Regions from separate parts of the Streptomyces sp. NBC_01006 genome, predicted to be linked through region 1. Evidence: riboswitches for the same ligand, from Rfam matches in the RefSeq annotation. Region 1 holds a riboswitch; the other holds the start of a gene.

Region 1 (14,077 bases):
CTGTCATGCCGGACGAGTATTTCGTCCGGCGTTTTGGCGGTGGGCGATGGCTTGCCGCGCTGGTGGGCTTGTCCCAGGAAGTGGGCAGTGCTGAGGCCCTCGTCCGCGATCCATGCCTTCAGGCGTGCGCGCTGATGATGGTTGTCCGGCCGGCCGAGGATGCGAAGGGACTCGGAGAGTGAGCGCGAAGCGTCCACGGCGTGCCGAAGCTCCGCCGCCGTCGGCCGGGGCGGTCGGCCAACGGCGGGGAAGTGGGACACGTCGATACCGTGGTCGGCGAACCGCTTCAGAAGGTAGGAGGCGAGCCGGGAGTACGGTCGCGTGCCCAGGCGGGCGATGACCTCCTCGATGTTCGAGCAGAGCCGGGCCGCCTCGGCCAGGGCTTCCTTCGTGTAGCGGTTGGCGGTGGTCATCGTCGCACCTTGCCTCGGCCGCGGTATGTATCAGTCGTGGAGTGGCAGTTGGGGCAGAGGAACCGCAGGTTCTCTCGCCGGTTGTTCCGCCAGTTGCCGTCGATGTGGTCGACCTCCAGGGCGAGCGGCTCGCCCAGCCAGACCGCCTCGATGCCGCAGAAGGCGCAGCACTCGCTGGCCCCGGCCTCCAGGAGGGCGCGCCGCAGCCGGGAGTTGGGCGTTCTTGTGGCCTGCGGCGAGGCGTCCTCGCAGAGGATCTCCTCGGCTGTGCGGCGGCGTCTGTTGTCCCGCATTCGCTCCGTCCGCCTCGGGCCGGTGAAGTGCGAGGTGTCGATGCCGAATGCCTTCACCTTGCGGCTGATGTGCGCGTGGTGTCCGCCCACGGCCTCCAGGCCGAGTCGGTGGAGCACCTCGTACATGTTGCTGGAATCGGCCACAGCCTTCTCAAGGACCTCCTTGGTCCACTTCATCCCCTCCCGCTCGAAGTGTGATGTGTCGATCCCCAGCTTCCGCATGCGGACGCGGACGTATTCCCGGGACCCACCCCGCGGGTCCGCCCCCACTTTCTCCACCACCTCGCTCAGCGTTCGCGACGTACGCGCCGCCTCCGTCAGGCGTTCCCTCGTGTATTGGCTCGTCGCCATCCGACGCCCCCTCCGCTTCCGGCCGCGTGTGCGGCTCTCGTATGGAGTAACGGGGCGATAGTCGGACGGTTACGGCTTGTTTCGTCCGATAAGCGGAGCGGCCCGCACCGGGTTGTTGGTGCGGGCCGCTCGGGGGCTGGGGGTCGGGTCAGATGCCCAGGTCCTTGATGATCTTGGCTACGTGGCCCGTGGCCTTGACGTTGTAGAGGGCGCGTTCGACCTTGCCCTCCTCGTCCACGATCACCGTGGAGCGGATGACGCCGGTCACCGTCTTGCCGTACAGCTTCTTCTCGCCGTACGCGCCGTAGGACTCAAGGACCTTCTTCTCCGGGTCGCCGACCAGGGTGACCTTCAGGTGCTCCTTCTCGCGGAACTTCGCCAGCTTCTCCGGCTTGTCCGGGGACACGCCGATCACGTCGTAGCCGGCCTCGGCCAGCACCGACAGGTTGTCCGTGAAATCGCAGGCCTGCTTCGTGCAGCCCGGCGTCAGCGCCGCGGGGTAGAAGTACACGATCACCTTGCGGCCCTTGTGGTCGGCGAGCGAGACCTCGTTGCCGTCCGCGTCGGGCAGGGTGAAGGCGGGGGCGGTGTCGCCCGGCTGGAGTCGCTCGCTCATGTCAACAGTCTCCTCGGGAGGGGATCGGTACGGTCCGAGACTAAGCTGACAGACTGTTCATGGTGGGCTACGCCCCCTACTCGACCCGACGACGACGGAGGCAGCGCGGTGCCCGTGCCCGAAGCCAGGACCCCCGCACAGATCGAGGCGGACATCGTCCGCCGTCGCGAGCAGCTCGCCGAGACGCTCGACGAGATCGGCGTGCGCGTGCATCCGAAGACGATCATCGGGGACGCGAAGGCCAGGGTCGCCTCGACCGTGGACCACACCGCCGGGCGTGCCGTCGTCGCCGTGAACCGTCTCCTGACGGACGTACGGGAGGGCCTGCGCCACGAGGACGGTGCCCCGCGCTTCGAGCGGATCGTGCCGGTCGCGCTGGTCGCGGCCGGTGTGATCGGCCTGCTCGTCGTATCGGCACGGCGCAAGCGCTGATGACCCTGCGGCGTACGGGCCGGTCGCGGGCGGGTAGGTTCGTGGCGTGAGCGACGACACCAAGACCACCACCCACGACAAGCTGCCCATCCGCATGCTGCACGACCGTGTGCTCGTGAAGTCCGACTCGCCGGAGGGCGAGCGGCGCTCGGGCGGCGGCATCCTGATCCCGGCGACCGCTGCCGTGGGCAAGCGGCTGGCCTGGGCCGAGGTGGTCGCGGTCGGGCAGAACGTACGCAGTGTGGAGCCGGGCGACCGGGTGCTGTACGACCCCGAGGACCGGGCCGAGGTCGAGGTGCGCGGTGCGACGTACGTGCTGATGCGCGAGCGGGACCTGCACGCCGTGGCCGCGGAGCGGCTGGAGGGGTCCAAGGACTCCACCGGGCTCTATCTGTAGGAGAACGGTTTCCCGCGAAGGACCGACGTCGAAGGGCCGGTGACCGGTGTCACCGGCCCTTTCGCATGGGCTTTGCTACGGTGGTGGGGAACCCCGACGAGACGCGCCGTACCGGGTAGCCGTGGCTGGACGACAAGACGACGCACCCCGTTCGCTCTCGTTCCGGAGGTGCCTGTCATGGCCTGGGTTCTGCTTCTCGTCGCCGGTCTGCTCGAAGTCGGCTGGTCGATCGGTATGAAGTTCACGGAGGGCTTCACCCGGCTGTGGCCCAGTGTGTTCACCGGGGCCGGGATCGTCGCCAGCATGGTGCTGCTCTCGTACGCCGCCAAGACGCTGCCCATCGGTACCGCGTACGGCGTATGGGTGGGCATCGGCGCGGCCGGCGCCGCCGTGCTCGGTATGGCGGTGCTGGGTGAGCCCGTCACCGCCGCCCGGATCTTCTTCATCTGCCTGCTGCTGGTCGCCGTGGTGGGGCTGAAGGCGACCTCCGGTCACTGATCCGCCGCCCCCCGGGCGGGGCTACTCCAGGTATTCCGAGGGCGGGCGCCTGCGCAGGCCGCCCGTCACGCCGCCCAGGGCGCCCGCCGTGGAGCCCGACGTTGAGCCCGACGTGGAGCCGGCGGTCGTCCCCGTACTCGTTCCCGTACTTGTTCCGGTACTCGTTCCGGCGGAGGTGCCCTCGTCCGTCTGACCTCCCGTGGTGTCGCCCTCCGTGGTCCGGCCCCCGGTGGTCTGGCCCTGGGTCTGGCCGCCCTGGTCCTGGCCGCCGGTGGGCGGCGTCGGCCGGCCCGGGCGGTTCGGCCGGCTCGGCGGCGCCGGGGATTCGGGGGTGCTCTCGTCCTCCGACGGCTCCGGGCTGCTCGGGACGAACGGCGGCGGGGACGGGGCCGCGCCCGGCTGGAGATCGAGGTCGAAGTCCAGGGGGTCGCTGTTCTCCAGGGCCGTCTTCGTGTACTGCGCCCAGATCCGGGCCGGGTACCCGCCGCCCCCGATCCTGGCCTCGCCGAGCGCCCCGTACAGGGATTCCAGGGTGCCCGTATCGGGGTCCTGGCCCATCATCGAGACGACCGTGACCAGGTCCGGGGTGTACGCCGCGAACCAGGCGGAGCGGTCCAGTTCGCCGGTGCCCGTCTTGCCGGCGGCCGGGTGCCCGGCGGCGAGGGCGGCCGTACCGGTGCCGTTGTCGACGACGCTGACCAGCATGGACGTGGTGGTGTCGGCGGCTTCGCGGCTGATGGCCTGCTTCGGGGTGCGGTCGGGCAGGTGGACGTCGTCGTCGGCCTTCTCGATCTTCTCGACGAGGGTGTACGGGGTGTAGCGGCCGTGGTCGGCGAGGGTCGCGTAGGCCTGGGTCATGTCCAGGACGCTGGCCTGCATGGTGCCCAGCGCCATGGCCGGGCCGGCGTCGAAGTTCGGGGTGTCCGCGGGGATGCCGAGACCGATCGCGGCCTGCTTGACCTTGGCGGTGCCGACGTCGACGACCATCTGCGCGAAGACGGCGTTGACGGAGAGGTCGGTGGCGGTGTTGACGGTGATGTTCCCGTACGAGATCTGCCCCTCGTTCTCGGGGGCGTAGGGGGTCCGGGTGCCGACCACGCGGCGCTTGTTGTCGCCGTCGTAGATGGTGTTGGGGGTGATCAGGCGGCCGTCCTGGGTGCGGGAGTCGTTCTCGACGGCGGCCGCGAACACGAACGGCTTGAAGGTGGAGGCCACCTGGTAGTCGTGCCGGGTCGCGTTGTTGACGTACTGCTTGGTGTAGTCGATGCCCCCGTACATGGCGACGACCTTGCCGGTGGCCGGGTCGATGGAGACCCCGCCGGCCCGTACGACGCGGTCGGCCTTGCGCTTCTCCGGGTCGAGTTGGCTGACCATCTTCTCGTCGACGGCGTCGACGAACGCGTTCTGCCGGCGCTTGTCGATCGTCGTGGTGATGCGGTAGCCGCCCTCGGCGAGGGTCTTCTCGTCGAGGATCTTGTGTTCGACGATGTAGTCCTTGACGGCCTCGACGAGGTAGCCGCGCTGGCCCGAGAGCCCGGCGGCCGGGCGGACCTTGCCGGGTTCGGGGAAGCGGATGGCGGCCCGTTCGGCCGCCGGCAGCCACTGCTTCTTGACCATGCCGTCGAGTACGTAGTTCCAGCGGGCGAGCGCGCGGTCGCGGCTCTGGGGGTGGGCGACGACGTCGAAGGCGCTGGGGGAGTTGAGGAGGGTGGCGAGGTACGCGCCCTCGGCGGGGTTGAGTTCGTCGACGTCCTTGCCGTAGTAGGCCTGGGCGGCGGCCTGGATGCCGTACGCGTTGCGGCCGAAGTAGCTGGTGTTGAGGTAGCCCTCCAGGATGTAGTCCTTCGACTTCTCGCGACCGAGTTTGATCGCGATGAAGAACTCCTTCACCTTGCGCTTGATGGTCTGTTCCTGACCCAGGTAGTAGTTCTTGACGTACTGCTGGGTGATGGTGGAGCCGGACTGGGTGCCCTTGCCGGTCGCCGTGTTCCAGGCGGCGCGGACCATCGCCTTGGGGTCGACGGCCCGCTCGGAGTGGAAGTCCCGGTCCTCCGCGGCCAGTACGGCTTCCTGGACGGTGCGGGGGATCTGCGAGAGCGGGACGTTGACGCGGTTGACCTCGCCGTCGCGGGCGAGCTGGGAGCCGTCGGCGTAGAGGTACAGGTTGGACTGGGCGGTGGCGGCGGCGTTGGCGGGCGGGATGTGGACCAGCAGGTAGCCGGCGACGAAGGCGCCGACGATCAGCAGGGCGAGCAGCAGGAGGGCGCCGAGCACCATGCGCCAGGTGGGGACGAGGCGGCGCCAGCCGGTCCGCTTCCGTTTCCGCTCCGCCTTCTTGGCGGCTCGGCGGGCCTGCCTCTCACTGGCCGGCTTCTGCGGTTTCTGCGGCTGCCCTGCCGGCGGCGGCTGCGTGGGCCGCCCTGAGGGGGTGTCCGGGTCACGAGGGGTCCAGCCCGGTGGTGGTGACTGGTCGCTCATCGCCAGAACTCCTCGACGCCGTACGAAATATCCACGTCTGTACCTCATGCTGTCTACCCGATTGGCCGCTCGTTCCGCGTCGGACGGGCATAAATCGGTCGCGTGGATCGCCCCTCCGCACTAAGCTCGCGCGCTTTGGCCGACGTAGGAACGACCGGGGAAAACGGAGGGATACGGTGCGCCAGGGAACGGCTCGTGGAACGGCGCGCGAAGTGGAGCGTGGAACGGCGCGTGGAACGGCGCGTGGGGCGTGGCTCTATCCGGCCGTCGCGGCGGGCGGGTTCCGGCGCTACGCCACCTACGGGACGGCGACGGCGGCGGGGGTGTTCACCAACACCGTCTTCGGCTTCGTCCTCGCGTACACGTACGTCGCGTTGTGGGACGAGCGGCCCGGGCTGGGCGGCTACGACCAGGCGCAGGCGCTGACCTTCGTCTGGGTGAGCCAGTCGCTGCTCGCCGCGGGCGCGCTGATCGGCGGCGGCTTCCAGGAGGAGATGCAGGAGCGCATCCGGACGGGTGACATCGCCGTCGACCTGTACCGGCCGGCCGACCTCCAGATGTGGTGGCTCGCCGGCGATCTGGGGAGGGCGGGCTTCCAGTTGCTCGGGCGCGGGGTCGTGCCGCTGCTCGCGGGGGCGTTGGCCTTCCAACTGGCCCTGCCCGCCGACCCGCTGCGCTGGCTGCTGTTCCTGGTGTCGGTGGTGCTCGCGCTGCTCGTCAGCTTCGGGGTGCGGTACCTGCTGGGGCTGGCCGCGTTCTGGCTGATGGACGGGACCGGGATCAACCTGATGGCCGTCGTGGTCACGGTCTTCTTCTCCGGGATGCTGCTGCCGCTGACGGTGTTCCCGGGCGGCTTCGGGGAGTTCGTCCGCGTCCTGCCGTGGGCGGCGATGCTCCAGGTGCCGCTGGACGTGCTGATGGGCGTGCACGCCGGCGCCGGGGGCGCGGTGCGGGCGCTGGGCTTCCAGTCGGCGTGGGCGCTCGTACTGCTGGGCGCGGGGCGGCTGTTGCAGTCGGCCGCGACACGGAAGGTGGTCGTCCAGGGTGGCTGAGCTCGAAGCCGGGGCCGTGGAGGCTGTGGCGGCCGTGGAGGCTGTGGCGGTGGCTCCGGCGCGGCCCGGAGGACCGGCGGACGTACCGGTGGACGTGCCGCTGTACGTGCCGGTGCGGAACCGGGCCGTGGAGGGGCTGCGCGGCTACGGACTGATCGTGGCGATGTGGGTCCGGTCGACGATGGCGTACCGGACCTCGTTCCTCCTCTCCACCTTCGGGAACGCGGCGATCACGCTCCTCGACTTCGTGGCGATCTGGATCATGTTCTCGCACGTGGACGTGCTCGGCGGCTTCGCGCTGCCCGAGATCGCCCTGCTGTACGGGTCCTCCTCGGCCTCCCTGGGCCTGGCGGACCTGCTCCTCGGCAATACGGACCGGATCGGCGTCCGGATCCGCGACGGCTCCCTCGACACCATGCTGGTGCGCCCGGTCCCGGTGCTCGCGCAGGTCGCGGCCGACCGCTTCGCGCTGCGCCGGGTGGGGCGGATCGGGCAGGGGCTGGCGGTGCTGGCCTGGGCGGTCTCGGAGCTGGACGTGGAGTGGACTGCCGGGAAGGTGCTGCTGGTGCCCGTGATGGTGCTGGCCGGTGCGGCGATCTTCGGGGCGGTGATGGTGGCCGGTGCGGCCTTCCAGTTCGTCGCCGGGGACGCGGCGGAGGTGCAGAACTCCTTCACGTACGGCGGGAACACGATGCTCCAGTACCCGCCGACGGTGTTCGCGAAGGACCTGCTGCGCGGGGTCACGTTCATCGTTCCGCTGGCCTTCGTGAACTGGCTGCCGGCCCTGTACGTACTGGGGCAGCCGTATCCGCTGGGGCTGCCGGGGTGGGTGGCGTTCGTGAGCCCGCTGGTGGCGGTGGTGGTGTTCGTACCCGCGTCGCTGGCGTGGCGGGCGGGACTTCGTTCGTACCGGAGTACGGGGAGCTGAGCGGCGTGGGCGGGAATGTACTGATCGAGCTGGACGGGGTCGAGAAGGTCTTCGACGTACGGCGCCGGGTGAGTCTGATGCGCCGGGAGAAACGGCAGGTCAGGGCCGTGGACGGGATCAGCTTCCAGGTGGCGCGGGGCGAGGTGGTCGGCTACATCGGGCCCAACGGCGCCGGGAAGTCGACCACGATCAAGATGCTGACCGGCATCCTCACCCCGAGCGGCGGCCGGCTGCGGGTCGCGGGCATCGACCCGGCGCGGGAGCGGATGCGGCTGGCGCACCGGATCGGGGTGGTGTTCGGGCAGCGGACCACGCTCTGGTGGGACCTGCCGCTGAAGGACTCGTACGGGCTGATGCGGCGGATGTACCGGATCCCGCCGGCCCGGTTCAAGGAGAACCTGGAGCGGTGCGTGGAGCGCCTGGACCTCGCCGAGCTGCTGGATGTACCGGTACGGCAGCTGTCGCTGGGGCAGCGGATGCGCGGGGACATCGCGGCGGCGCTGCTGCACGATCCGGACGTGCTGTACCTGGACGAGCCGACGATCGGGCTCGACGTGGTGAGCAAGGCGAAGGTACGGGCGTTCCTGCGGCAGCTGAACGCGGAGCTCGGCACGACGGTGCTGCTCACGACGCACGACCTCCAGGACATCGAGCAGCTGTGCGAGCGGGTGATGGTGATCGACCACGGGCGGCTGATGTACGACGGCGCACTGGCCGGTCTGCACTCGATGGGGGAGGGCGGCGGCGAGCGGACGCTGGTGGTGGACCTGGAGCGGGAGCTTCCGGAGATCAGCGTGGCGGGGGCGCGGGTGGTGAAGGTGGACGGGCCGCGGCAGTGGCTGGCGTTCCCGGCGGGGGCTTCGGCGGCGCCGCTGGTGGCGGAGGTGGCGGCGCGGTATCCGCTGCTGGACCTGTCGGTGCGGGAGCCGGACATCGAGGACGTGATCGCGCGGATGTATGGCCAGGGCCAGGGTTAAATCAGGGATGAGCGGGGGCCGTTACCAGGGTTGGGCCATACAACTCTTCCGTACGACTACATAGGCTGTTCCCCATGACTGACGAGCGGCCGGAGAAGCCGTTGCCGGAGCTGAGGGCGTCGGACGCCGACCGCGACCGGGTGGTGGAGCGTCTGCGGGACGCCGTCGCCGAGGGCCGGATCGACATGGAGGAGTTCGAGGAGCGGCTGGAGGCGGCGTACACGTCGAAGACGTACGCGGAACTGGAACCGCTGACCCGCGATCTGCCGGCTCCGGGCGGGCACCCGATACCGCTCGCGGCTTCGGCCCCGGCCCCGGCGGCGGCCGACGGCTCGTGGGCCTCGCGGATCGGCGGCGGCGGCGTACCGGCGTCGGCCTCGGCGGCGGTCGCGGTGATGTCCTCGTTCCAGCGCAAGGGCACCTGGACGGTGCCGCCGCGGCTGGACGCGGTGGCGTTCTGGGGCAGCGGTGACCTCGACCTGCGCGAGGCGAACTTCGCGGAGCGCGAGGTGGTGATCAACTGCATCGCGATCATGGGCGGCATCCAGATCACGGTCCCGCCGGGCGTGGAGGTCGACGTACGGGGCTTCGGCTTCATGGGCGCCTTCGACCAGCGCGGCGACACCTCGGGCCCGGTGGCCCCGGGCGCCCCGAGGGTGGTCGTGACGGGCCTGGCCTTCTGGGGCGGGGTGGAGGTCAAGGTCAAACCCCCCAAGCGCCCGAAGCCCCTCAAGGGCGGCCCGAACCTCCGCAAGGAGCTCTAGGGGGCGTCTGCGGGCTCCGGCGCCGGAGCCGGCTCCGGCTCTCGGTGGGCGGATCGGCGTGCCGGGAACTCCTGAGGGGTCCCGGGAGTCGGATGCTATGCAGACAAAACCGGCGCCCGGGGGAAGGGAGGAACACGTGGACCACCGCACCAAGGCCGTAGCCACCGGCAGAGGCGCCAGTACCGGCACCGGCGGGTTCGTGTTCAACGAGGCCGACGAGGAGCGCCGCCGCGGCGTCCGCCGCATGAAGACCACCGCGACGGGCCTGCTGATCCTGGTCGCCCTGGTCTACGTACTGACCACCTGGGCGGAGCACGCCGGGGCCGGCGGCTGGGCGGGCTACGTCCGGGCCGCCGCCGAGGCCGGCATGGTCGGCGCGCTCGCCGACTGGTTCGCCGTCACCGCGCTGTTCCGGCGCCCGCTCGGCCTGCCCATCCCGCACACGGCGATCATTCCGACCAAGAAGGACCAGCTCGGCGTCTCCCTCGGGGAGTTCGTCGGCGAGAACTTCCTCTCCCCGGACGTGGTCCGCGCCCGCCTGCACGCCCTCGGCATCGGCGCCCGCCTCGGATCCTGGCTGGCCGAGCCCGCGCACGCCGACCGGGTCACGGCCGAGCTGGCCACCGCGCTGCGCGGGGCCCTGACCGTACTGCGCGACTCCGATGTGCAGGCGGTCGTGGGGGAGGCCATCACGCGGCGGGCCGAGACCGCCGAGATCGCGCCCGGGATCGGCAAGACCCTGGAGAAGGTCGTCGCGGACGGCGGGCACCGCCGCGTCGTCGACCTCGTCTGCGCCAAGGCCCACGACTGGCTGGTGACGCACGGGGAGTCGGTGATGGGCGCGGTCCAGGGCGGCGCACCCGGCTGGACCCCGAGGTTCGTGGACCGCAAGGTCGGCGAGCGCGTGTACAAGGAGCTGCTCCGCTTCCTGACCGAGATGCGGGACATGCCGGAGCATCCGGCGCGCGGGGCGGTGGACCGGTTCCTGACGGACTTCGCGGCCGACCTCCAGTCGGACACGGACACCCGGGCCCGGGTGGAGCGGCTGAAGTCCGAGATCCTCCAGCGCGGGGAGGTGCAGGACGTGATCGCCTCCGCCTGGACCGCGATCCGGGCGATGATCATCTCGGCGGCGGAGGACGAGCACAGCGAGCTGCGGCTGCGGGTCCGGTCCTCGCTGCTGTCGCTGGGGGCGCGGCTGGCCACGGACGGCCGGCTCCAGGACAAGGTGGAGGGCTGGATCGAGGGCGCGGTGGTGTACGTGGTGACCACCTACCGCACCGAGATCACCTCGCTGATCACGGACACCGTGGCCGGGTGGGACGCCGAGCACACGTCGCGGAAGATCGAGGCCCACATCGGCCGGGACCTCCAGTTCATCCGCATCAACGGCACGGTGGTCGGCGCCCTGGCCGGGCTGCTGATCTACACGGTGTCCCAGGCCCTGGGGGCGTAGCGCCGGACACCTCTTGGGGGCGGCTGAGGCGCGGCTCGGCGACGACGGCTCAGGTGCTGCTCGGCGACGGCGCTCAGGTCCGCTCGGCGACGACGGCTCAGCCGCGGTCGGCGACGACCCAGGAGGCGGTCGCCACGACCGCCGCGGCTCCGAGGACGGCAGGCCAGGCCCCGACCTTCTTGGCCAGCGGGTGCGCGCCCGCGAAGCCGGCGAGGTACAGCGCCCCGAGCCCGGCCGCCGCGGGGGTACCGCCGCGCCGGTGCCATTCCCGCCCGGCGGCCAGTCCGGCGGCGCCGAGCACGACGCCGCCCAGCGGGCGCTTCTTGGTCCACCGGGCGACGGCGTACCCGCCGACCAGTCCGGCTGCCGCCACTGCGGAACTCGGTACGCGCGCCATGCCCAACTCCTCAAGTCGTCTGATCTCACGTGTATTACTTGTACTGTCACGAGGCTAACGCGGGGGCTTGACCACCCGGCGGGCGCCCAGCGCCCCCAGAACGAGCACCGCTCCGCCGATCACACCGTCCGGTACGGCGTCCTTGACGGCGCGCGGCAGCAGCGCCACCACGCCCAGGACGAGGAGGAAGGCGAGCAGGCACCGGCCGGCCGCCCGAATCAGTCTGTCCACGGGCTGCTCAACGCGGCTGTGCGGTCCCCGACACGGAAGACGGGGAGGGGATTTGTCGCACACTCGCCGGATCCGTGCGATACGTGCCTTCGGGAACCCGACCGGCATAAATTGGCTCTCCCACCCCAAACGGTAAAACGGGAAGAAAGAGGAGCTCGGACATCGTGATCTGCTACGGACAGGCCGTCCTCGACCTCGCGGACGAACTGGTCGACGCCTATGCCGACGTCTTCTCCGCCCCACCGTGGAACGAGGACGCAGAAACCATTCGCCAATTCGCGGTCCGCCTCCAGGCCGACACCCGGCGCAGGGGTTTCCGTACGGCTCTCGCCCAGTCCGCGACCGGCATCGACGGCTTCGCCACGGGCTGGCTCACCCCGGCGGCCTTCCCCAAGGACCGCGGGTACGCCCAGGTCTCCGCGCAGCTCGGCCCGGCGCGGGTGCGGGAACTCCTGACGGGTGCGCTGGAGATAGACGAGCTCGCCGTACGCCCGTACGCGCGCGGCCACGGCACCGGCCGCGCCCTGCTCACCGAGATCACCGCCGACGCCCCGGACCACCGGGCCTGGCTGCTGACCTCCCGCCTGGCCACCGACACGGTGGCCACGTACCGCCGCCTGGGCTGGCACGAGGTGGCCGCCCGCCCGGGCACGCAGACGGGCGTGATCGTCTTCCTCTCCCCGGACCACCCGGGCCGCTGACGTGCTCCCCGGGCGGGGTGTCGGTGCCCCCGGACCGGGCATACCGCCGGCATGATCACAACGCAGCAGACGACCGACCAGAGCCGGCCGCCGAACCACCGGCCGCCCGGGCACGCGACGAGCCGGCGGGCCGACCGGACATCCGGGCAGTCGGACAGCCACGCGCCACCAGCTCGCCGCATCCGGGATCCCGGACGGCACGATCACCTCCCGCACCCGCCCGGGCGGGCCCTGGCAGCGCTTACTGCCCCGGTTCTACCTCCTCCAGACCGGCCCCCCGGACCACCGCCAACGCGCCCTCGCCGCCGTCCTGTACGCCGCCGAGCCCGCTGTGGACCCGCTCTCCGGCGAAACGGCCGTCCTCACCGGCGCCGCCGCCCTGGCCCTCCTCGGCATCCGCGACGTCCCGCACACCCCCGCCGACGTCCTGGTCCGCGCCCCGCGCCGGCTCACCGGCACCCCGGAGGTCCGCCCGCTGGCCACCGCCCGCTGGCCGCGCACCATCGCGGTCTCCGGCATCCCGAGCACCCGCCCGGTGCGCGCGGCGGCCGACTTCGCCGCCCGGTCCGAGGACCCCGACCGCATCCGCTCGACCCTGGCCCATGTCGTCCAGGCCGGCTGGTGCCACCCGCAGGACCTGCACGCGGAGCTCCGCGCGGCCCGCCTCCTCACCCGCCCGGCGATCCGCGCCGCCGCGTCGGAACTCCTCGCGGGGGTCCGCTCGATCGCCGAGGCCCTGGCCCGGGACACCCTGACGGCGACGGACCTCCCGACCCCGCTGTGGAACGCCCGCCTGTACACCCCGGACGGCGCCTTCCTGGCCAGCCCCGACGCGTACTGGCCGGACGAGGGCGTGGCCCTGGAGATCGACTCGGCGGAGTACCACTACACCCGCGACGCCTGGCACGCCACCCTCCACCGCCGCCTGCGCCTGGAGTCCCACGGCATCCTGGTGGTCAGCGCAACCCCGTCGATGATCCGCGACACCCCGGAGGAGGTCATCAAGGCCCTCCGCACCCTCCTCACCCTCACCACCCCACCCAAAGCCCAAGCCCGCGGCCACGTCCAATTGGAGCTTCCCGCGGCGTGACAATGAGGGAGTGGAAGCCCTGGAGAGCACTCCCGAAGTACGCGCGCGCATGAGCCGGCAGAAGAGCAAGAACACCGGCATCGAGATGGCCTTGCGCAGCGCACTGCACGCGGCGGGACTGCGCTACCGGGTGCACCGCCGTCCGGTGAAGGGTGTGCGCCGAGAGGCCGACATCGTCTTCGGCCCGGCGCGCGTGGCGGTCTTCGTGGACGGCTGTTTCTGGCACGGATGCCCGGAGCACGCGACATGGCCTCGCCGCAACGCGGAGTTCTGGCGGGCGAAGATCGAGGGAAACCGTGCCCGCGACCACGACACGGACCGCCGACTCGCGGACTCCGGCTGGCTGGCGGTCCGCGTCTGGGAACACGAGACGGTGGAGGATGCGGCGGCGCGCGTTCATCAGATCGTGATGGCGCGCCGCCGTGACGAGCAGGTTCGAAGCACGCGGCGGACTCGACTCGACAGCTCAGGCGCGGAACTGACGGTGCGTGTGGTTGAGGGGTTGGCAGGCTAACGGATCGCCTCGCGCTGAATCTGTTTACCAGTGGCTTCTTCGATTAGTTGCACTATGTTCTCCAGACGTTCGTCAAGAAATCTCGTGTAGTCGTCATGGAGAAGGCCGCTGGCCTCCTGGCTCGCTATGGCGTGAGAAGCGAGGACATCGTGAAGTCGCTGCTCTCCGTATGTCGTCTTCATTTTTTCGATGTACACGCTCGGAGCGTTACTCGAAATGATACGGTTCGTCTCTCCGTCGATAATGGAGCGATTCAGCATCAGTTCGGCACTCTCTGATTCTTGCTGCTTGGCCAGGAAGGCCTTTGGGAAGATGTGATGCGATTCCGCTTCGTGAGCACGCGTAATTGTCATGCTCTGCCCCGTATGGAAATCTGCTGCTTTGTTTTTGATAAGCAGGCATATCAATCCTGAATACAGCGCTTTGCGACGAACCGTGGCTGTTCGCAGCGTCGTCGCATTGATGTGAAGTTCATCTATGACTTCTGGT
Region 2 (14,077 bases), 2.6 Mb from region 1:
GCCCACGTGTTCGGCCGGTTCTTCACCGGCCAGGTGACCGCGGCCGGAAAGGTTCCACCGGCGAAGGTGCTCGTCGCGGGCGCCGGCGTGGCGGGACTCGCCGCCGTCGGCGCCGCCAGCAGCCTCGGCGCGATCGTCCGCGCCACCGATCCGCGCCCGGAGGTGGCGGAGCAGGTCCGTTCGCTCGGCGGCGAGTTCCTCGGCGTAGAGGTGGAACAGGCGGCCAGCACCGACGGGTACGCCAAGGCGACCTCGCAGGAGTACGACCGTCGGGCCGCGGAGATCTACAGCGAGCAGGCCGCCGACGTCGACATCGTCATCACCACCGCGCTCATACCCGGACGCCCGGCGCCGAAGCTGCTCACCGCGCAGGACGTCGCGAGCATGCGGCCCGGCAGCGTGATCGTCGACATGGCCGCGGCTCAGGGCGGGAACGTCGCCGGCACCGTCGCGGGAGAAGTGGTCGTCACCGAGAACGGTGTCACGATCATCGGTTACACCGACCTGCCCAGCCGGCTGCCGGCCCAGGCATCGCAGCTGTACGGCACGAACCTCGTCAACCTGATGAAGCTGCTCACGCCGGCCAAGGACGGCCAGCACCGGATCGACTTCGAAGACGTGGTACAGCGGTCCATGACCGTCGTGCGTGACGGCGTGACGACCTGGCCGCCGCCGCCCGTACAGGTGTCCGCCGCTCCGGTGGCGCAGGCACCGGTGGCCGTGAAGCCGGTCGCGCCTGCCAAGAAGCCCATGTCCGCGGCGGCGAAGTACGCGCTCGCCGGTGCCGGGATGGCCGGGCTCTTCCTGCTGACCGCGTTCTCCCCGTCCCAGCTGATCGGCAACTTCACCGTCTTCGTCCTCGCGATCGTCGTCGGCTACTACGTCATCGGCAAGGTCCACCACGCCCTGCACACGCCACTCATGTCGGTCACGAACGCCATCTCCGGGATCGTCGTCGTGGGCGCCCTCCTGCAGATCGGCCGTGCGGACACCACGATCACCGTGCTGTCGTTCGCCGCGATCCTGCTGGCCAGCATCAACATTTTCGGCGGATTCGCGGTCACCCGCCGCATGCTCGCCATGTTCTCGAGAGGCTGAACCCACATGACTGCCGCCACGGCCGCGCAGGCCGCCTACATCGTCGCCGCACTCCTGTTCATCCTCAGCCTCGCCGGGCTCTCACGGCACGAAAGCTCCCGTTCGGGGCTGGTGTTCGGCATCTCCGGCATGGCGATCGCCCTCGCCGCCACCATCGGCCTGGCCTCGCGCAGCATCGCCGCGACGGGGCTGACCCTGCTCGTCGTCGCCGTGCTGATCGGCGCGGGCATCGGGATCTGGCGTGCCCGGGTCGTCGAGATGACCGGTATGCCCGAGCTCATCGCCATCCTGCACAGCTTCGTCGGCCTGGCCGCCGTACTCGTCGGCTGGAACGGCTACTTCGAGGTCGAGGCGGAGGGTCCCGGGCATGTCGCGGTGGCTCAGGACCTGCTCGGCATCCACCACGCCGAAGTGTTCATCGGGATATTCATCGGCGCCGTCACCTTCAGCGGATCGATCATCGCCTACCTGAAGCTGTCGGCGCGCATCAAGTCCAGCCCGCTGGTGCTGCCCGGCAAGAACCTGATCAACCTCGGGGCCCTCGTCGCGTTCGCGGTCATGACCGTCTTCTTCGTCATCAGCCCGAGCCTCGGTCTGCTCATCGCGGTCACCGCGGTGGCGCTCGCCCTCGGAGTGCACCTGGTCGCCTCGATCGGCGGCGGCGACATGCCGGTCGTGGTGTCGATGCTCAACAGCTACTCCGGCTGGGCCGCGGCAGCGTCCGGGTTCCTGCTGAACAACAACCTGCTCATCGTCACCGGAGCGCTGGTCGGCTCCTCCGGCGCGTACCTCTCCTACATCATGTGCCAGGCGATGAACCGCTCGTTCATCTCCGTGATCGCGGGCGGCTTCGGTGTCGAGGCCACCGCGAGCGACGACACCGACCTCGGTGAGCACCAGGAGATCACCGCCGAAGCCACCGCCGAACTGCTCGCGAACGCCTCGTCCGTCGTGATCGCTCCGGGCTACGGAATGGCCGTCGCGCAGGCCCAGTACCCGGTCGCCGAGCTGACCCGCAAGCTGCGCGAGCGAGGGGTGGACGTGCGCTTCGGGATCCACCCCGTGGCCGGGCGGCTGCCGGGGCACATGAACGTGCTGCTGGCGGAGGCGAAGGTACCGTACGACATCGTCCTGGAAATGGACGAGATCAATGACGAACTCTCCGGCACCACCGTCGTGCTCGTCATCGGCGCCAACGACACCGTCAACCCGGCTGCCTCCGAAGACCCGGGCAGCCCGATCGCCGGTATGCCGGTCCTGCGGGTGTGGGAGGCGGAGAACGTCGTCGTCTTCAAGCGCTCGATGGCAACCGGATACGCGGGCGTTCCCAACCCTCTCTTCTACCGCGACAACACCCAGATGCTCTTCGGCGACGCCAAGCAGAGGATGGAGGACATCCTCGGGGCGCTCGGGTCCGACACCCCGTCGCACCGCTCGCCCGCCGCGGTTGCGGCGTCGCGGTAGCCGGGCAGGAGAACCCCGCCTTCGCGCCGGGGCGACAGGCCTTCACCCGGAAGGCTCAGTCGCCCCGGTCTTTGCATGCGCGAGGGCCGGGGCGTGTGGTTTCCTGAGCCCCGCCTCACACCGTAATGGTGTGACTACGCGGAGCGAATGGATGGTGCTGTGAGCCTTCTGGACATCAAGCTGGAGCGGGCGTTCGACGTGTTCGACTCGGACCGCGACGGGCGACTTCAGAAGTCGGACGTCATCGGTCTCTCGGACAGGCTCGCCGAGTCGCTCGGCTACGCCCCGGACGCTGTGGCCGGACTCCGGAATTCGCTGGCGGACCTCTGGGACACCGTCTTCCACAAGATGGACAAGAACGACGACGGAGCCGTCGACCGGCAGGAGTTCCGGTCGGCGTTCCGAGCACGGATCGTCACGGACCAGAACAGGATCTGGGAACGGATCCGGAACATGAGCAACGCCTGGACCGAGCTCGGTGACCGCGATGGCGACGGCATGCTGACGCGCGAGGAGTACACCTCTCTGCTCCACGGCATGTTCCGCCTGCCCCGGGAGACCTTCGACGAGGCCTTCAACCAGCTGGACGTCGACGGTGACGGGCAGTTGAGCCGTGACGAGATCAGCTCCGCGATGAAGGAGTACTACACGAGCGAGAAGCATTCGGCACGCGGGAACCAGTTCTTCGGCCGTCTCTGAGCAGCGCGCAGGGGGGCCCGCGCGCCCCCCTGTGCCCCGCGCGCCCGCAGTGGCCCTTCGTGAGCCGATGCGTATCGCGCCCCCGCTCGTTGACCGCAGGGGGAAGCCGATCCCCCGAGACCTACCTGGAGGACCTCTTGATGGCCGATGCCGCACTGCCGGTGATCGTTCTCTCCGACTCCGATCCGCTCCGCCGGCACGAGACGGCCGAGCTGGTGCAGAGCTGGTACCGGACGTCGTTCCGTGTGCTGCAGGTCGGAGGACCGGCGGAGGTGGTCCGGGCGCTGGCGTCGCTGGCCGACCGGAAGGTACCCGTCGCCGCCGTGCTCGCCGATGAGGCCCCCGGCCCCGGTGCCGCGCATCCCGGCGTGCGCTGGCTGTCGCTGGCGGGGCACTCCGCCGCCGTGCCCGGCGCCCGTTCCGGGGCGGTCCGGGGCGACGAGAGCCCGTCCGAGCACCTTCGGGACGCGCTCGACGACTCCCTGTGCACGTGGAATGCCGACTGCCACGGGGATCTGTCCACCGCCGAGGTGCGCGGCAGCCGCTTCTCCCCCGCCGCGTACGCGGTACGCGACTTCCTCGGCCGCAGCGGCGTGCTCTTCCGGTGGCTGCCCGACGAGGACGTGCGGGAGGCCCCGGTCACCGTCCGGCTCGGCGACGGCACCGAGATGGTGGACCCCTCGATCAGCGAGTTGGCCGAGCGGCTCGGCCTCATCCGGCCGGCCGAGCAGGACCACTACGACGTCGCGGTGATCGGTGGTGGCCCCGGAGGCCTGTCCGCGGCGGTGTACGCCGCCGCGGAGGGCATGAGCGTGGTCGTCATCGAGGACGACGCGCCCGGCGGGCAGGCGGGATCGACCTCGCGGATCGAGAACTACCTCGGATTTCCGGTCGGGCTGACGGGTGGTGACCTGGCCCAGCGCGCCTTGCAACAGGCGCGCAGGGCCCGCGTCGAGTGGCAGCCCACCCGGGTGGCCAGTCGGGTGACCCCGATCGACACGGGCGGCCATACCGTCGAGTTCGTCAAGGCCGGCACCGATGAGACGGCCTCGGTGACCGCTGCCGCGGTGGTGGTCGCCACCGGCGTGGACTGGAACCGGCTGACGGCTCCCGGGGTCGACCGTCTCCTCAACTCCGGTGTGTACTACGGGTCTTGCCTGTCCGACGCCCCGTCGACGGCCGGGGAGGACGTGTACATGGTGGGCGCGGGCAACTCCGCCGGACAGGCCGCCCTCTACTTCGCGCGCTACGCCCGCTCCGTCACCTTGCTGGTCCGGGGCACGGACCTCAGTGCCTCCATGTCGAGCTACCTGGAACAGCGCATCGAGCGGACCCCGGGCCTGAAGGTCCTGCTGGGCACCGAAGTGGCCGGCTGCCTCGGTGGGTCCACCCTCAACGGACTCAGGCTGCGGGACCGCCAGGGCGACGAGCGAACCGTCGCCGCGCACTGCCTGTACGTCCTGATCGGCGGCCGCCCGTCGACCGAGTGGCTCGGCGGCACCCTGAGCCTCGACGACCGCGGGTACGTCCTGACCGGCAGCGGCGGAGCCGGCCCGGCCGCGCTGCCGATGGAGACCAGCCGGCCCGGCGTGTTCGCCGTGGGCGACGTACGGTCCGGATCGGTCAAGCGGGTCGGCGCCGCCGTGGGCGAAGGCGCCGCAGTGGCCCAGTCCCTGGTCGAGTACCGGCGGCGGCACCCGGAGCGCTTCCAGGACGCGCGAACGCCCTGCGGATTCTGACCGACACGGCACGGCCCGGGTGCCGGTACCGCCTGGGCGGAAACACCCCTACACAGAACGGAAGCAGGCTGAGGCCCGTACGGATCGGGCCTCAGCCTGCTTCCGCGTAGGAGCGTGACAAGCGCGTGCGGGTCCGCGCACGCCGTGGTCCCCGTCCAGGAGGCGCAGCCTCTGGCCAGGGTTGGTCAGTCCCGGTCACCCAGGTCCAGGCGGTCGGCGAGGCCGGCTGCGGTGAAGGCCGCGACCAGCCGGTCAAGGCCTTCGGCGGGTGCCCGCCGCCTCCCTGGTCCACTGGGACCCGGACCGCGGCCTGCACCGCGGGGCAGCCCACCCCGTCACCCAGATCGTCCACCCGCTTATACGACCCGCCGGTGCAAATGGGTGACCAGCACGAATGTTGATCGTTAAGGAGGCGTCCGGGTCAACGAAGGCGCTCTCGTGCCGGTGGGGTAAGGGTGTTGTATGGCGACGTTGTGTCGGCCGGCCGTGTCCGTTCCGGAATACGTCATCACCATGGAGGAGACACTCGAGCTCGCACGCTCGCGTCATGCCGGCCACCCCCAGCTGGGCCTCGCGTTACGTCTGATCGAAAACACCGGGGTGCGGACCCGGCATCTCGTACAACCGGTCGGTGAGACCCTCGCGCACCCCGGCTTCGGGGAGCGCAACAGGTTGTATGCGGCGGAGGCGAAGGCCCGTGTCCCGCTGGTCGTCCGGCGCGCGCTGGAGGACGGCGAGCTGACGGCCGCGGAGATCGATGTGATCATCTACGTGTCCTGCACCGGGTTCATGATGCCTTCGCTCACGGCCTGGCTGATCAATACGATGGGATTCCCCTCCACTACACGGCAGTTGCCGATCGCTCAGCTGGGCTGCGCGGCGGGTGGGGCCGCGATCAACCGTGCACATGACTTCTGCACGGCCTATCCGGAGGCGAACGCGCTGATCGTGGCATGCGAGTTCTGCTCACTGTGCTATCAGCCCACCGACATCGGTATCGGGTCACTGCTGTCCAATGGCCTGTTCGGCGACGGGGTGGCCGCCGCGGTCGTCCGCGGGACGGGTGGCCACGGCATCCGCCTGGAGCGCAACGGCTCGTACCTCGTCCCGGGGACGGAGGACTGGATCGCATACGACGTACGGGCCACCGGCTTCCACTTCCTGCTGGACAAGCGTGTGCCCGGCACCATGGAGCCGCTCGCCCCTGCACTGCGCAGCCTCGCCGACGGGCACGGCTGGGATGCCGCAGACCTCGACTTCTACATCGTGCATGCCGGTGGGCCGCGGATCCTCGACGACCTGGGCACCTTCCTCGACGTCAAGCCGGAGGCGTTCCGCCACAGCCGGGCCACGCTCACCGAGTACGGGAACATCGCGAGCGCCGTCGTACTGGACGCGTTACGCCGACTGTTCGACGAGGGGGGCGCCGCCGACCAGGCGCGTGGCCTTCTCGCCGGGTTCGGCCCCGGCATCACGGCCGAGATGGCGCTGGGCCGCTGGAGCCGTACGCCGTGACCCTTGCAGAAGGAAGCCCGATGACCGGATACTCCCCCGCCGCCACCCCAACGGCGGAGGCCGGTCTGATCGTGCCCCCCGGCGAAGGCCGTACCCTTCGTGCCGCCGCCCAGCACGTGACGTTCAAGGTGACCGGCGCGCAGTCGCGCCTCGCGTCGAGCTTCGAGGTGCTCGTGCCACCGGGCTTCGACGTCGGCGCGCACGTCCACGCGCGCAGCGAAGAGCTGTTCTACGTCCTTGAGGGTGAACTCGACGTTCTCGCCTTCGAGCCGCTCGTGCGCACCCCGGACGGTTGGCGGGGATGGCGGTCGCCGAAGGGTGAACGGGTGGTCCGCGCCACGCCCGGGACGGTCATCCTGGTTCCGCCCGGCTGTCCGCACGCCTTCGCCAACCCCACCGGCGTCCCGGCCCGGATGTTCTTCCAGTCCTCCCCGCCCCCGGACCACGAGCGCTATTTCGAGGAACTCCTGGAGATCCTTTCCTGCGGCGGGCCCGTGGACCACGGGGCCATCGCCGCGCTGCGCCGGCGCTACGACATCGAGCAGCTCACCCCGCTGCGCCATGACGAGCCGGAGAGGAGCCGGTGATGCACGACGGCACCGCCCCCTTGTACGAGGCGTCGGACTTGGCTGCGCTCGACTTCGACCCGTTTCTCCGCGAGGCGCTGCAGGCCGGACCGGTCATCCGGATCCGACTGCCGCACGGAGCCCCCGGCGAGTGCTGGCTGGCGACACGGCACGACGCCGTCCGGTTCGTCACCTCCGATCGCCGGTTCAGTCGCGACATCGTCGGCCGGCCGCTGCCCAGCATGAACAGGTACCTCGTTCCGCTGGACCGCGCGGTCAGCTTCGTCGACCCGCCCGACCACACGCGCGTCCGCTCCGTGGTCTCCTCGGCGTTCAATCGCTTCGGTCTGGCAGCCCTGCGCCCTCGCACCCAGGCCGTACTCGACGAGCACATCGACGCGATGGTCGCGGCCGGACCGCCCGCCGACCTCGTCCAGCACGTGACCTCCCCCTTCCCCATGCATGTCATCGGCACTGTGCTGGGTGTGCCGGAGGCCGACCGGCCGCGCCTGCGCACGTGGGCGGACACCATCCTGACCCGGGCGAAAGACGAGGCGGGAGTCGAGCGCGCCCGGCAGGCCAAGGAAGAAGCACGCGCCTGCTTTCGTGAACTGGCCCGCGCACGCCGGCTCCAACCGCAGGACGACCTCGTCAGCGAGCTGGGAGCCGCAGTCGAAAGCGGCAGGATCGAGGAAGAAGAACTCCTCGCCCTGGCCACGCTGATGGGGATCAACGGCTGGCACGCGGTACGCAACCACACCTCCAACATGGTCTACCTCCTGCTGACAGACGACAGCCTGATGCGCCGGCTGCGGTCCGACCCGCACGCCGTACCAGCGGCCGTGGAGGAACTGCTGCGCTGGATCCCCCACAAGCACGGCGTGGGACAAGCCCGCATCGCCACCGAGGACGTCGAAGTGGGAGGCGTCCTGATCCGGCGCGGCGAGGCCGTCTACGTCTCGTACGTGGCGGCGAACTGGGACGAACGGTGCTACCCCGCGCCACACCGGATCGACATCGACCGCAAAGGCCCGTCCCACCTGGCCTTCGGCTACGGCCCCCACCACTGCGTGGCACCCTCGCTGGCCCGCATGGAAGCCGAAATGCTGCTGACCACCCTCATCACCCGCCTCCCCGACCTGCGGCTGGCCATCGATCCGGGTCACGTGGCCTGGCAGAGGGACGTCCTCATCCGCGGACCGGTGGCCCTGCCGGTCACCTGGTAGGAATGACGGCCGCGTCGGCTGCCGGGGAGACGCGGCAGCCGATCTCGTCCTCGACGGCTCCTGTCCGTCGGCTCGATGACCTGTCCCCGATCCTCCGGATCCCCGCGAGGCCGGGGGCGGGTGAGGAACGTCACCGTGGGGCGGGCCCCGGTCGGCCGGCTCCGTTGCTAGTTTGTCGGGCGGTCGGATTCACGGCCCCGGACGAGATGCGCCGTACCCGGTTACGCACGACGACGCGCGAGGTGCTGCACGAGCAGCGCCGTACGCTGTCCGCACCCGGGCAGCCTCCTCGTCGAGCAAGATGGGCCGAACGCCATGACCGTGCCACTCACCCGCAGCCTGTACCGGACGACCGCGCATGCCGCCGGGGGCCGTACGGGATCCGTCCGTACGGACGACGGGCGCCTGGACGTCCGCCTCGCCCCGCCGCGCAAGAAGGTGCCCGGCACCACCAACCCCGAGCAGCTGTTCGCGGCCGGTTTCGCCGCCTGCTTCACCTCGGCGCTCGCGGAGGTCGCCGCCGAGTTCGGGGCGGACGCCTCGGCCGCGCGCGTCGCCTGCGAGGTGCAGCTCGGCACCACGGACACGCCCGCGGGCTACGGCCTCGCGGTGGCCCTCACCGTCAGCCTGCCGGGGTGGCGGGCTGCGGACCTCCAGCCCCTGCTGCACCGGGCGGACGCGGTCTGCCCGTACTCGCAGGCAGTGCGCGGCAACGTACCGCTGACGCTTCTGGCCGTGGACGACCCGGCCACCGATGACCGCGCCTGAGCCTGGGCCGGAGCTCCGCTTCCCGGACGGCCCCGGCGTGCCGGTGCCCGAGCACGGTGCCTGGCTGCGGCGCGGCATCAGCCGCAACGGCGGACCCCTCCTCGCGGAACGTGAAGCGGTGTGGCTGCAGGCCGGCCCGTACTACGCCGACAGTCGGGGCTTCGCGGGTACGACGTCCTTCGACGGTTCCCGGGTGCACTTCCACCACCTCACGGGCGAGCCCGGCGAAGACGTCGGCGCCTTCCGGTGGGAGGGTGATCATCTCGTCGAGTGGGGCACCAACCCGGACGGCAGTACCTTCCTGGAGATCTGGGACCCGCTGCCCGGCGCCGACGGGCCCGCCGGCTCCTGGTCCGGCCCGGGGCACCACGTGGTGCGCGTCGGCCGACACGTGGTGCACGTGGATTCCCGTGCGGGCACGTACTGGCGGCTGTGACCTGCCTGTGCCGGATGGACACGACATGAGCTTCTACATGGCGGAGCGCAGCATCCCCGCCGTCTTGGCCATGGCGGCCTTCGTCGCCTCGTCGGCGGCCGTCCGGGCGGCGTCTTCCAGCAGTAGGGCTGCTGCCTGGAGGAGCCCTACGTGCACGGGTACGGTGTCCAACCCGGTGAGCGCGGCCATGGCCTGATCGGTGGCGCTCTGCGGGATGAGGGTGCTGACGCCGCGTCCGATGATCCGCTGGGGGTGTGCTGGTGTACTCACGAGGTGATTCTCGCGGGTCCGCATCGGGTCTGGGCCCAGGACGCTCAGGCCGGCGGCAGGCGGCGCGTGCGTTCGGATCCGGTGCCCGGCGCGGGTACCGGCCGACCGGGCGGCGGAGCGGCCCGGGTACAGTCGCCCGGTGCTGCGCATCGAATCCCCCATCGCCACCGCCCGGCTGACGCTCCGTCCGTTCCGGCCCGAGGACACCGGGGACGTCCGCGACTACCAGCGCCGGCCCGACGTCGCCCGCTTCATGCGGTGGGAGCCGCGCGGTCCGGAGGAGGTCCGGGTGGCGGTGGAGCAGATGGCCCGGGAGGCCGGGCTGGCCGCGGACGGTGACTGCCTCAGTCTGGCGGTCGTCGAACCGGGCACGGGGACGGTCGTCGGGCAGGTCGAGCTGGTCCTGCTCAGCGCGGAACACCGCCAGGGCGAGCTCGGGTGTGTCTTCCACCCCGCCCGGCAGGGCAAGGGCTTCGCCACCGAGGCCGCGCGCGCCGTTCTGGGCCTGGGGTTCGACGTACTGGGGCTGCACCGGGTGATCGGGCGCTGCCATGCGGACAACACCGCCTCCGCCGCACTCCTCGAACGCCTGGGCATGCGCCGGGAGGCCCGTTTCATCGGTACGGAGTTCTTCAAGGGGGCATGGCGCGACGACCTGGTGTACGCCATGCTCCGGAGGGAGTGGGAGGGCCTCGATCGCCCGTCATGGCCGGGCGGGGCTTGCAGCCCGTGACTCCCGGATCTTCCCGGTCCACCGAGTAAGAGCGCGTTCGGCATCCCTCCGCAGGCCTGGCGCGAGGCACGGCTGACGTCCTGCGGGTCGTCGTCCACAGCGGAAGAGGCGCCCTAGGGAGTGTCGTCAAAGTAGCGTCGGCCGCCCGAAGGGCGGGGCTGGCGGGGTCTGGTGCGTGCGATCGCAAGGCGGAGGAGGGAATCGACGCGGAGCGTCGGTGACCGACGACAACGCGGCGAGCGTGCGTGCCAGACCCCGCCAGCCAGACGGGACTTTGACGACACGACCTAGGGATCACATCGTCTCGGTGAAGGAGTCCGCCGGCCGTCGCCGGGCCGCTCGCGCGGCCGGCACCAGGGCGGCCGCCACGGCGCCCAGCACGGCGCCCGCCACCAGGGTGAGCAGGACCAGGGTCGGCGGGCGGTGGGCGATACCCGCTCCGATCCCGTCGGCCCGGCCCTGGGCGTCGACCAGCCAGCCGCCGGCGAGGGTGCCGACGGAGGTTCCCAGTACGGCGGAGACCAGGGCGGTCAGGCCCGCCGCGGTCACGATGACCGCGCCGACCTGCCGGGGGGTCAGGCCGATGGCCTTGAGGGCGAGCAGGTCCCGCGAGCGGGCCCGTACGTCCGCGCCGATCAGGGCGAGCAGCTCGATCAGCCCGATCAGCGTCGACACCGCGATCAGGGCCGCGATGACGCCCCGCGCCGGGTCGAGCCGGGTGGTGGGGTCGGCGGTCTCGCGGATGTCCACGGTGCCTCCGGTCGCCCGGTCGAGGGCGGTCCGTGCCTGCGCCGGGTCCGCGCCGGGTCGCAGGACGAGGGCCAGGAACTCCTGGCGCAGCCGCGGATCGCGCTCGCGCAGCACGTCGAGGGAGGTGGAGATCACCCTTCCGTCGAAGTCGGGCTCGATGCTGCGTCCCACGATGTGCAGGATCTGCGGGCGTCCTTGGACGGTCAGCCGGACCCAGTCCCCCACACCCACCCCGAGGAAGTCGAGGAGGCCCTGGCCGGCGACCGCTTCGTCGCCGCCGCGCGGCGCGCGGCCCTCCACCACCGTGTGCGGGTACGGTACGCCCCCGAGGCCGAGGCCGCGCAGGACGATGGTGCCGGTCTGGCCGGGGGCCAGGGCGGCCAGTTCGACGCCGGGATGGACGGTGGCGATCTGCGGTACCTCGGCGATGGCCCGCTCCAGGTCGGCCTCGGTCAGGGCGGACTGCCCGGACCGGACGGTGAGGGCGGCCGGGACGCCCACCCGGGCCGGGTCGGTGCGGAACTGGTCGAGGGTGGACCAGGCGACCAGGCCGACGGCGATCAGTACGAGCGGCAGGGCCAGCCGGACCACCGGGACCAGCGCGCGCCCGGGGCGGGTGAACGCGGCGCGCCAGCCGAGCACGAGCGCCGGGGACAGCCGCAGGCCGAGGGCCCGGCGGCCGAGGGCCGTCATGGGGGCTCCGGTGGGCAGCGCCGCCCTGGCCGCCGGTACGGGCGGGACGCGGCCGGCCCGCCACGCGGTGAGTGCGGTGGCGCCCGCGATCAGGAGGACGGTGGCTGCCGGCAGGCCGATCGTGAGGGCGGTGTGGCCCGGCATGTCCTTCCACAGACGGGCCGCGTCGCCGATCCGGCCGGGTATCCAGCCGCCGAGGAACACGATGGCCGCCGTGCCGAGTGCCGTGCCCAGGACGGCGAAGGCCAGGTGCTGGACAAGGCAGCCGCGGATGACCTGTCCGGGGGTGAAGCCGATCGCCTTGAGGACGGCGATGTCGCGCAGTTGCCCGCGGACCCGGGCGGTGACCGCTCCGGACGCGGTCACGGCCGCGGCGATCAGACCGCTGACACCGAAGGCGGCGAACATCCGCCCCAGCAACTGGTCGTCGCCGCCCGCGTCGGCCCTCGCCTCCTGCCAGGTGGTGACCTGTGCGACGTTGTCGCTGCCCAGCAGGGTCACGGCCCGCTGGACCACGAAGTCGGTGTCGGCCGGGTCCTTCAGGCGCAGCCCGATGCTCTGCCCCTTGTCCGTCGGGCCGAAGCGGTCCAAGGCCGCCTGCGGGGCCCAGGCCACGCCGGGGGCGAGGCCGGGCCGGTAGCGGGGTTCGGCTACCTCGGCCAGCCCGACGACCCTGAGGTCGACGGCCTCGCCGCGCGCGCCGGTGAACCGTACGGTGTCCCCGGGCCGGGCCCAGACGGCTCGGGCGAAGCTGGCCTCCAGGACCACCTCGTCGGATCGGTGCCCCGCGTTCTCGTCGTCCGAGTCCGCGTCCGTGTCCCTGTCCGCGCCGGCCAGCCAGCGGCCCTCCGTGATCAGGGGGCGGGCCACCTTCGGGGGGCGGGCCCCGCCGGCGCGCAGGGTGACGCGGCCGCGCGTTCCGTGGGCCTCGACGGTGGCCGGGGCGGTGGCGAAGGGCCCGGAGACGGCGGCGACCTCATCGGGCACGGCCAGCGCGCCGGTGTTCGTGTCCGCGCGGGTGTTCAGCCAGATGTGGGCGCCCTGCGACTGGTTGAAGACGCGCTGCCAGGGGTTGGTCGCGTAGCTGAACAGGGCTCCCGCCAGCAGGAGGGAGGCGATGATGCCCGCGCTGGCCAGGACGAGGAAGAGGGCCTCGCCGCGGTGTGCGCGGAGGTCGGCGTGCGCCCAGCGCAGGGTGGCCCGCACGCTCAGTCCGTCAGTTCGAGGGTGCCGGAGACTCCGCCGCGGCCGGGTCGGCCGCCGCCGCCGAGTTCCGCGTCGTCGGCTATGTGCCCGTCGAAGAAGCTGATGACGCGGTCGGCGGCGCTGGCCATGCGGGCGTCGTGGGTGACCATGAGGATGGTCTGGCCCCGCTGGTGGAAGCGTGAGAGCAGGCGCAGGACCTCGCGGGTCCCCTTGCTGTCGAGGCTGCCGGCCGGTTCGTCGGCGAGGAGCAGCGCGGGCTGGTTGACCAGGGCCCGGGCGAGGGCGACCCGCTGCTGTTCGCCTCCGGACAGCTCTCCGGGCAGGGCCCGTTCGCGGCCTTCGAGGCCGAGTTCGGCGAGCAGTTCGGCGCGGTGGGCGCGGGCGGTCCGGGTGGAGGCGCCCGCGAGGAGGGCGGGCAGTTCGACGTTGTCGGCGACGGTGAGGTTGGAGACCAGGTTGAAGAACTGGAAGACGACGCCGATGCGCCGGCGGCGCAGGACCGCCCACTGGGCCTCGCTGTAGCCGTCGACGCGTCTGCCGTCCACCCAGAGCCGCCCCCGGTCGGGCTGCTGGAGGCCGCCCAGCAGGTGCAGCAGGGTGGATTTGCCGGCGCCGGAGGGGCCGGTGACGGCGACGAACTCCCCTTGCCGCACGGTCAGGTCCACGCCCCGGACGGCGTGCACCGGGGCACTGTCGCCGACGTGGGTCTTGGTGAGCTCCTCGGCGTGGACGATCGCGCCGTTCGGAGCCGCCGTGGCGGCTGTGGCTGCTGCGCCGGCCGGGCTCATTCCAGCTCCTCCTGACATCGCTCCAGCCAGTCCAGGTCGGCCTGCAGGTGCAGCATGGCGCCCTCGATGAGCAGCTGGGAGATCTTGTTCTCGCGGTCCTCCGACGCTGCCAGCTTGGAGAGGTCG

The links. A riboswitch is a leader RNA that binds a small molecule or an ion and turns the genes downstream of it on or off. The one in region 1 is predicted to bind guanidine.
Region 2: it holds a riboswitch for guanidine, as region 1 does, so the genes downstream of both, OG509_RS02755 (Ohr family peroxiredoxin) here and OG509_RS14690 (multidrug efflux SMR transporter) in region 1, are expected to answer to the same signal.

Annotation. Positions count from the first base shown of each region.
Region 1 covers NZ_CP108700.1:3,230,391-3,244,467, reverse strand. The annotation lists gene OG509_RS14715 (HNH endonuclease) at 1-413, opposite strand, end outside; gene OG509_RS14710 (HNH endonuclease signature motif containing protein) at 410-1,057, opposite strand; gene bcp (thioredoxin-dependent thiol peroxidase) at 1,206-1,673, opposite strand; gene OG509_RS14700 (DUF3618 domain-containing protein) at 1,788-2,105, shown strand; gene OG509_RS14695 (co-chaperone GroES) at 2,200-2,502, shown strand; guanidine-III (ykkC-III) riboswitch at 2,572-2,649, shown strand; gene OG509_RS14690 (multidrug efflux SMR transporter) at 2,680-3,000, shown strand; gene OG509_RS14685 (transglycosylase domain-containing protein) at 3,022-5,478, opposite strand; gene OG509_RS14680 (ABC transporter permease) at 5,691-6,530, shown strand; gene OG509_RS14675 (ABC transporter permease) at 6,523-7,458, shown strand; gene OG509_RS14670 (ATP-binding cassette domain-containing protein) at 7,464-8,435, shown strand; gene OG509_RS14665 (DUF1707 domain-containing protein) at 8,510-9,199, shown strand; gene OG509_RS14660 (DUF445 domain-containing protein) at 9,297-10,655, shown strand; gene OG509_RS14655 (hypothetical protein) at 10,753-11,052, opposite strand; gene OG509_RS14650 (hypothetical protein) at 11,107-11,283, opposite strand; gene OG509_RS14645 (GNAT family N-acetyltransferase) at 11,448-11,984, shown strand; gene OG509_RS14640 (hypothetical protein) at 12,316-13,074, shown strand; gene OG509_RS14635 (very short patch repair endonuclease) at 13,085-13,588, shown strand; gene OG509_RS14630 (DUF262 domain-containing protein) at 13,585-14,077, opposite strand, start outside.
Region 2 covers NZ_CP108700.1:609,929-624,005, forward strand. The annotation lists gene OG509_RS02720 (Re/Si-specific NAD(P)(+) transhydrogenase subunit alpha) at 1-1,098, shown strand, start outside; gene pntB (Re/Si-specific NAD(P)(+) transhydrogenase subunit beta) at 1,105-2,562, shown strand; gene OG509_RS02730 (EF-hand domain-containing protein) at 2,722-3,261, shown strand; gene OG509_RS02735 (NAD(P)/FAD-dependent oxidoreductase) at 3,402-5,000, shown strand; gene OG509_RS02740 (type III polyketide synthase) at 5,463-6,515, shown strand; gene OG509_RS02745 (cupin domain-containing protein) at 6,536-7,102, shown strand; gene OG509_RS02750 (cytochrome P450) at 7,102-8,307, shown strand; guanidine-III (ykkC-III) riboswitch at 8,484-8,547, shown strand; gene OG509_RS02755 (Ohr family peroxiredoxin) at 8,623-9,075, shown strand; gene OG509_RS02760 (hypothetical protein) at 9,062-9,511, shown strand; gene OG509_RS02765 (hypothetical protein) at 9,545-9,781, opposite strand; gene OG509_RS02770 (GNAT family N-acetyltransferase) at 9,921-10,514, shown strand; gene OG509_RS02775 (ABC transporter permease) at 10,809-13,163, opposite strand; gene OG509_RS02780 (ABC transporter ATP-binding protein) at 13,166-13,951, opposite strand; gene OG509_RS02785 (PadR family transcriptional regulator) at 13,948-14,077, opposite strand, start outside.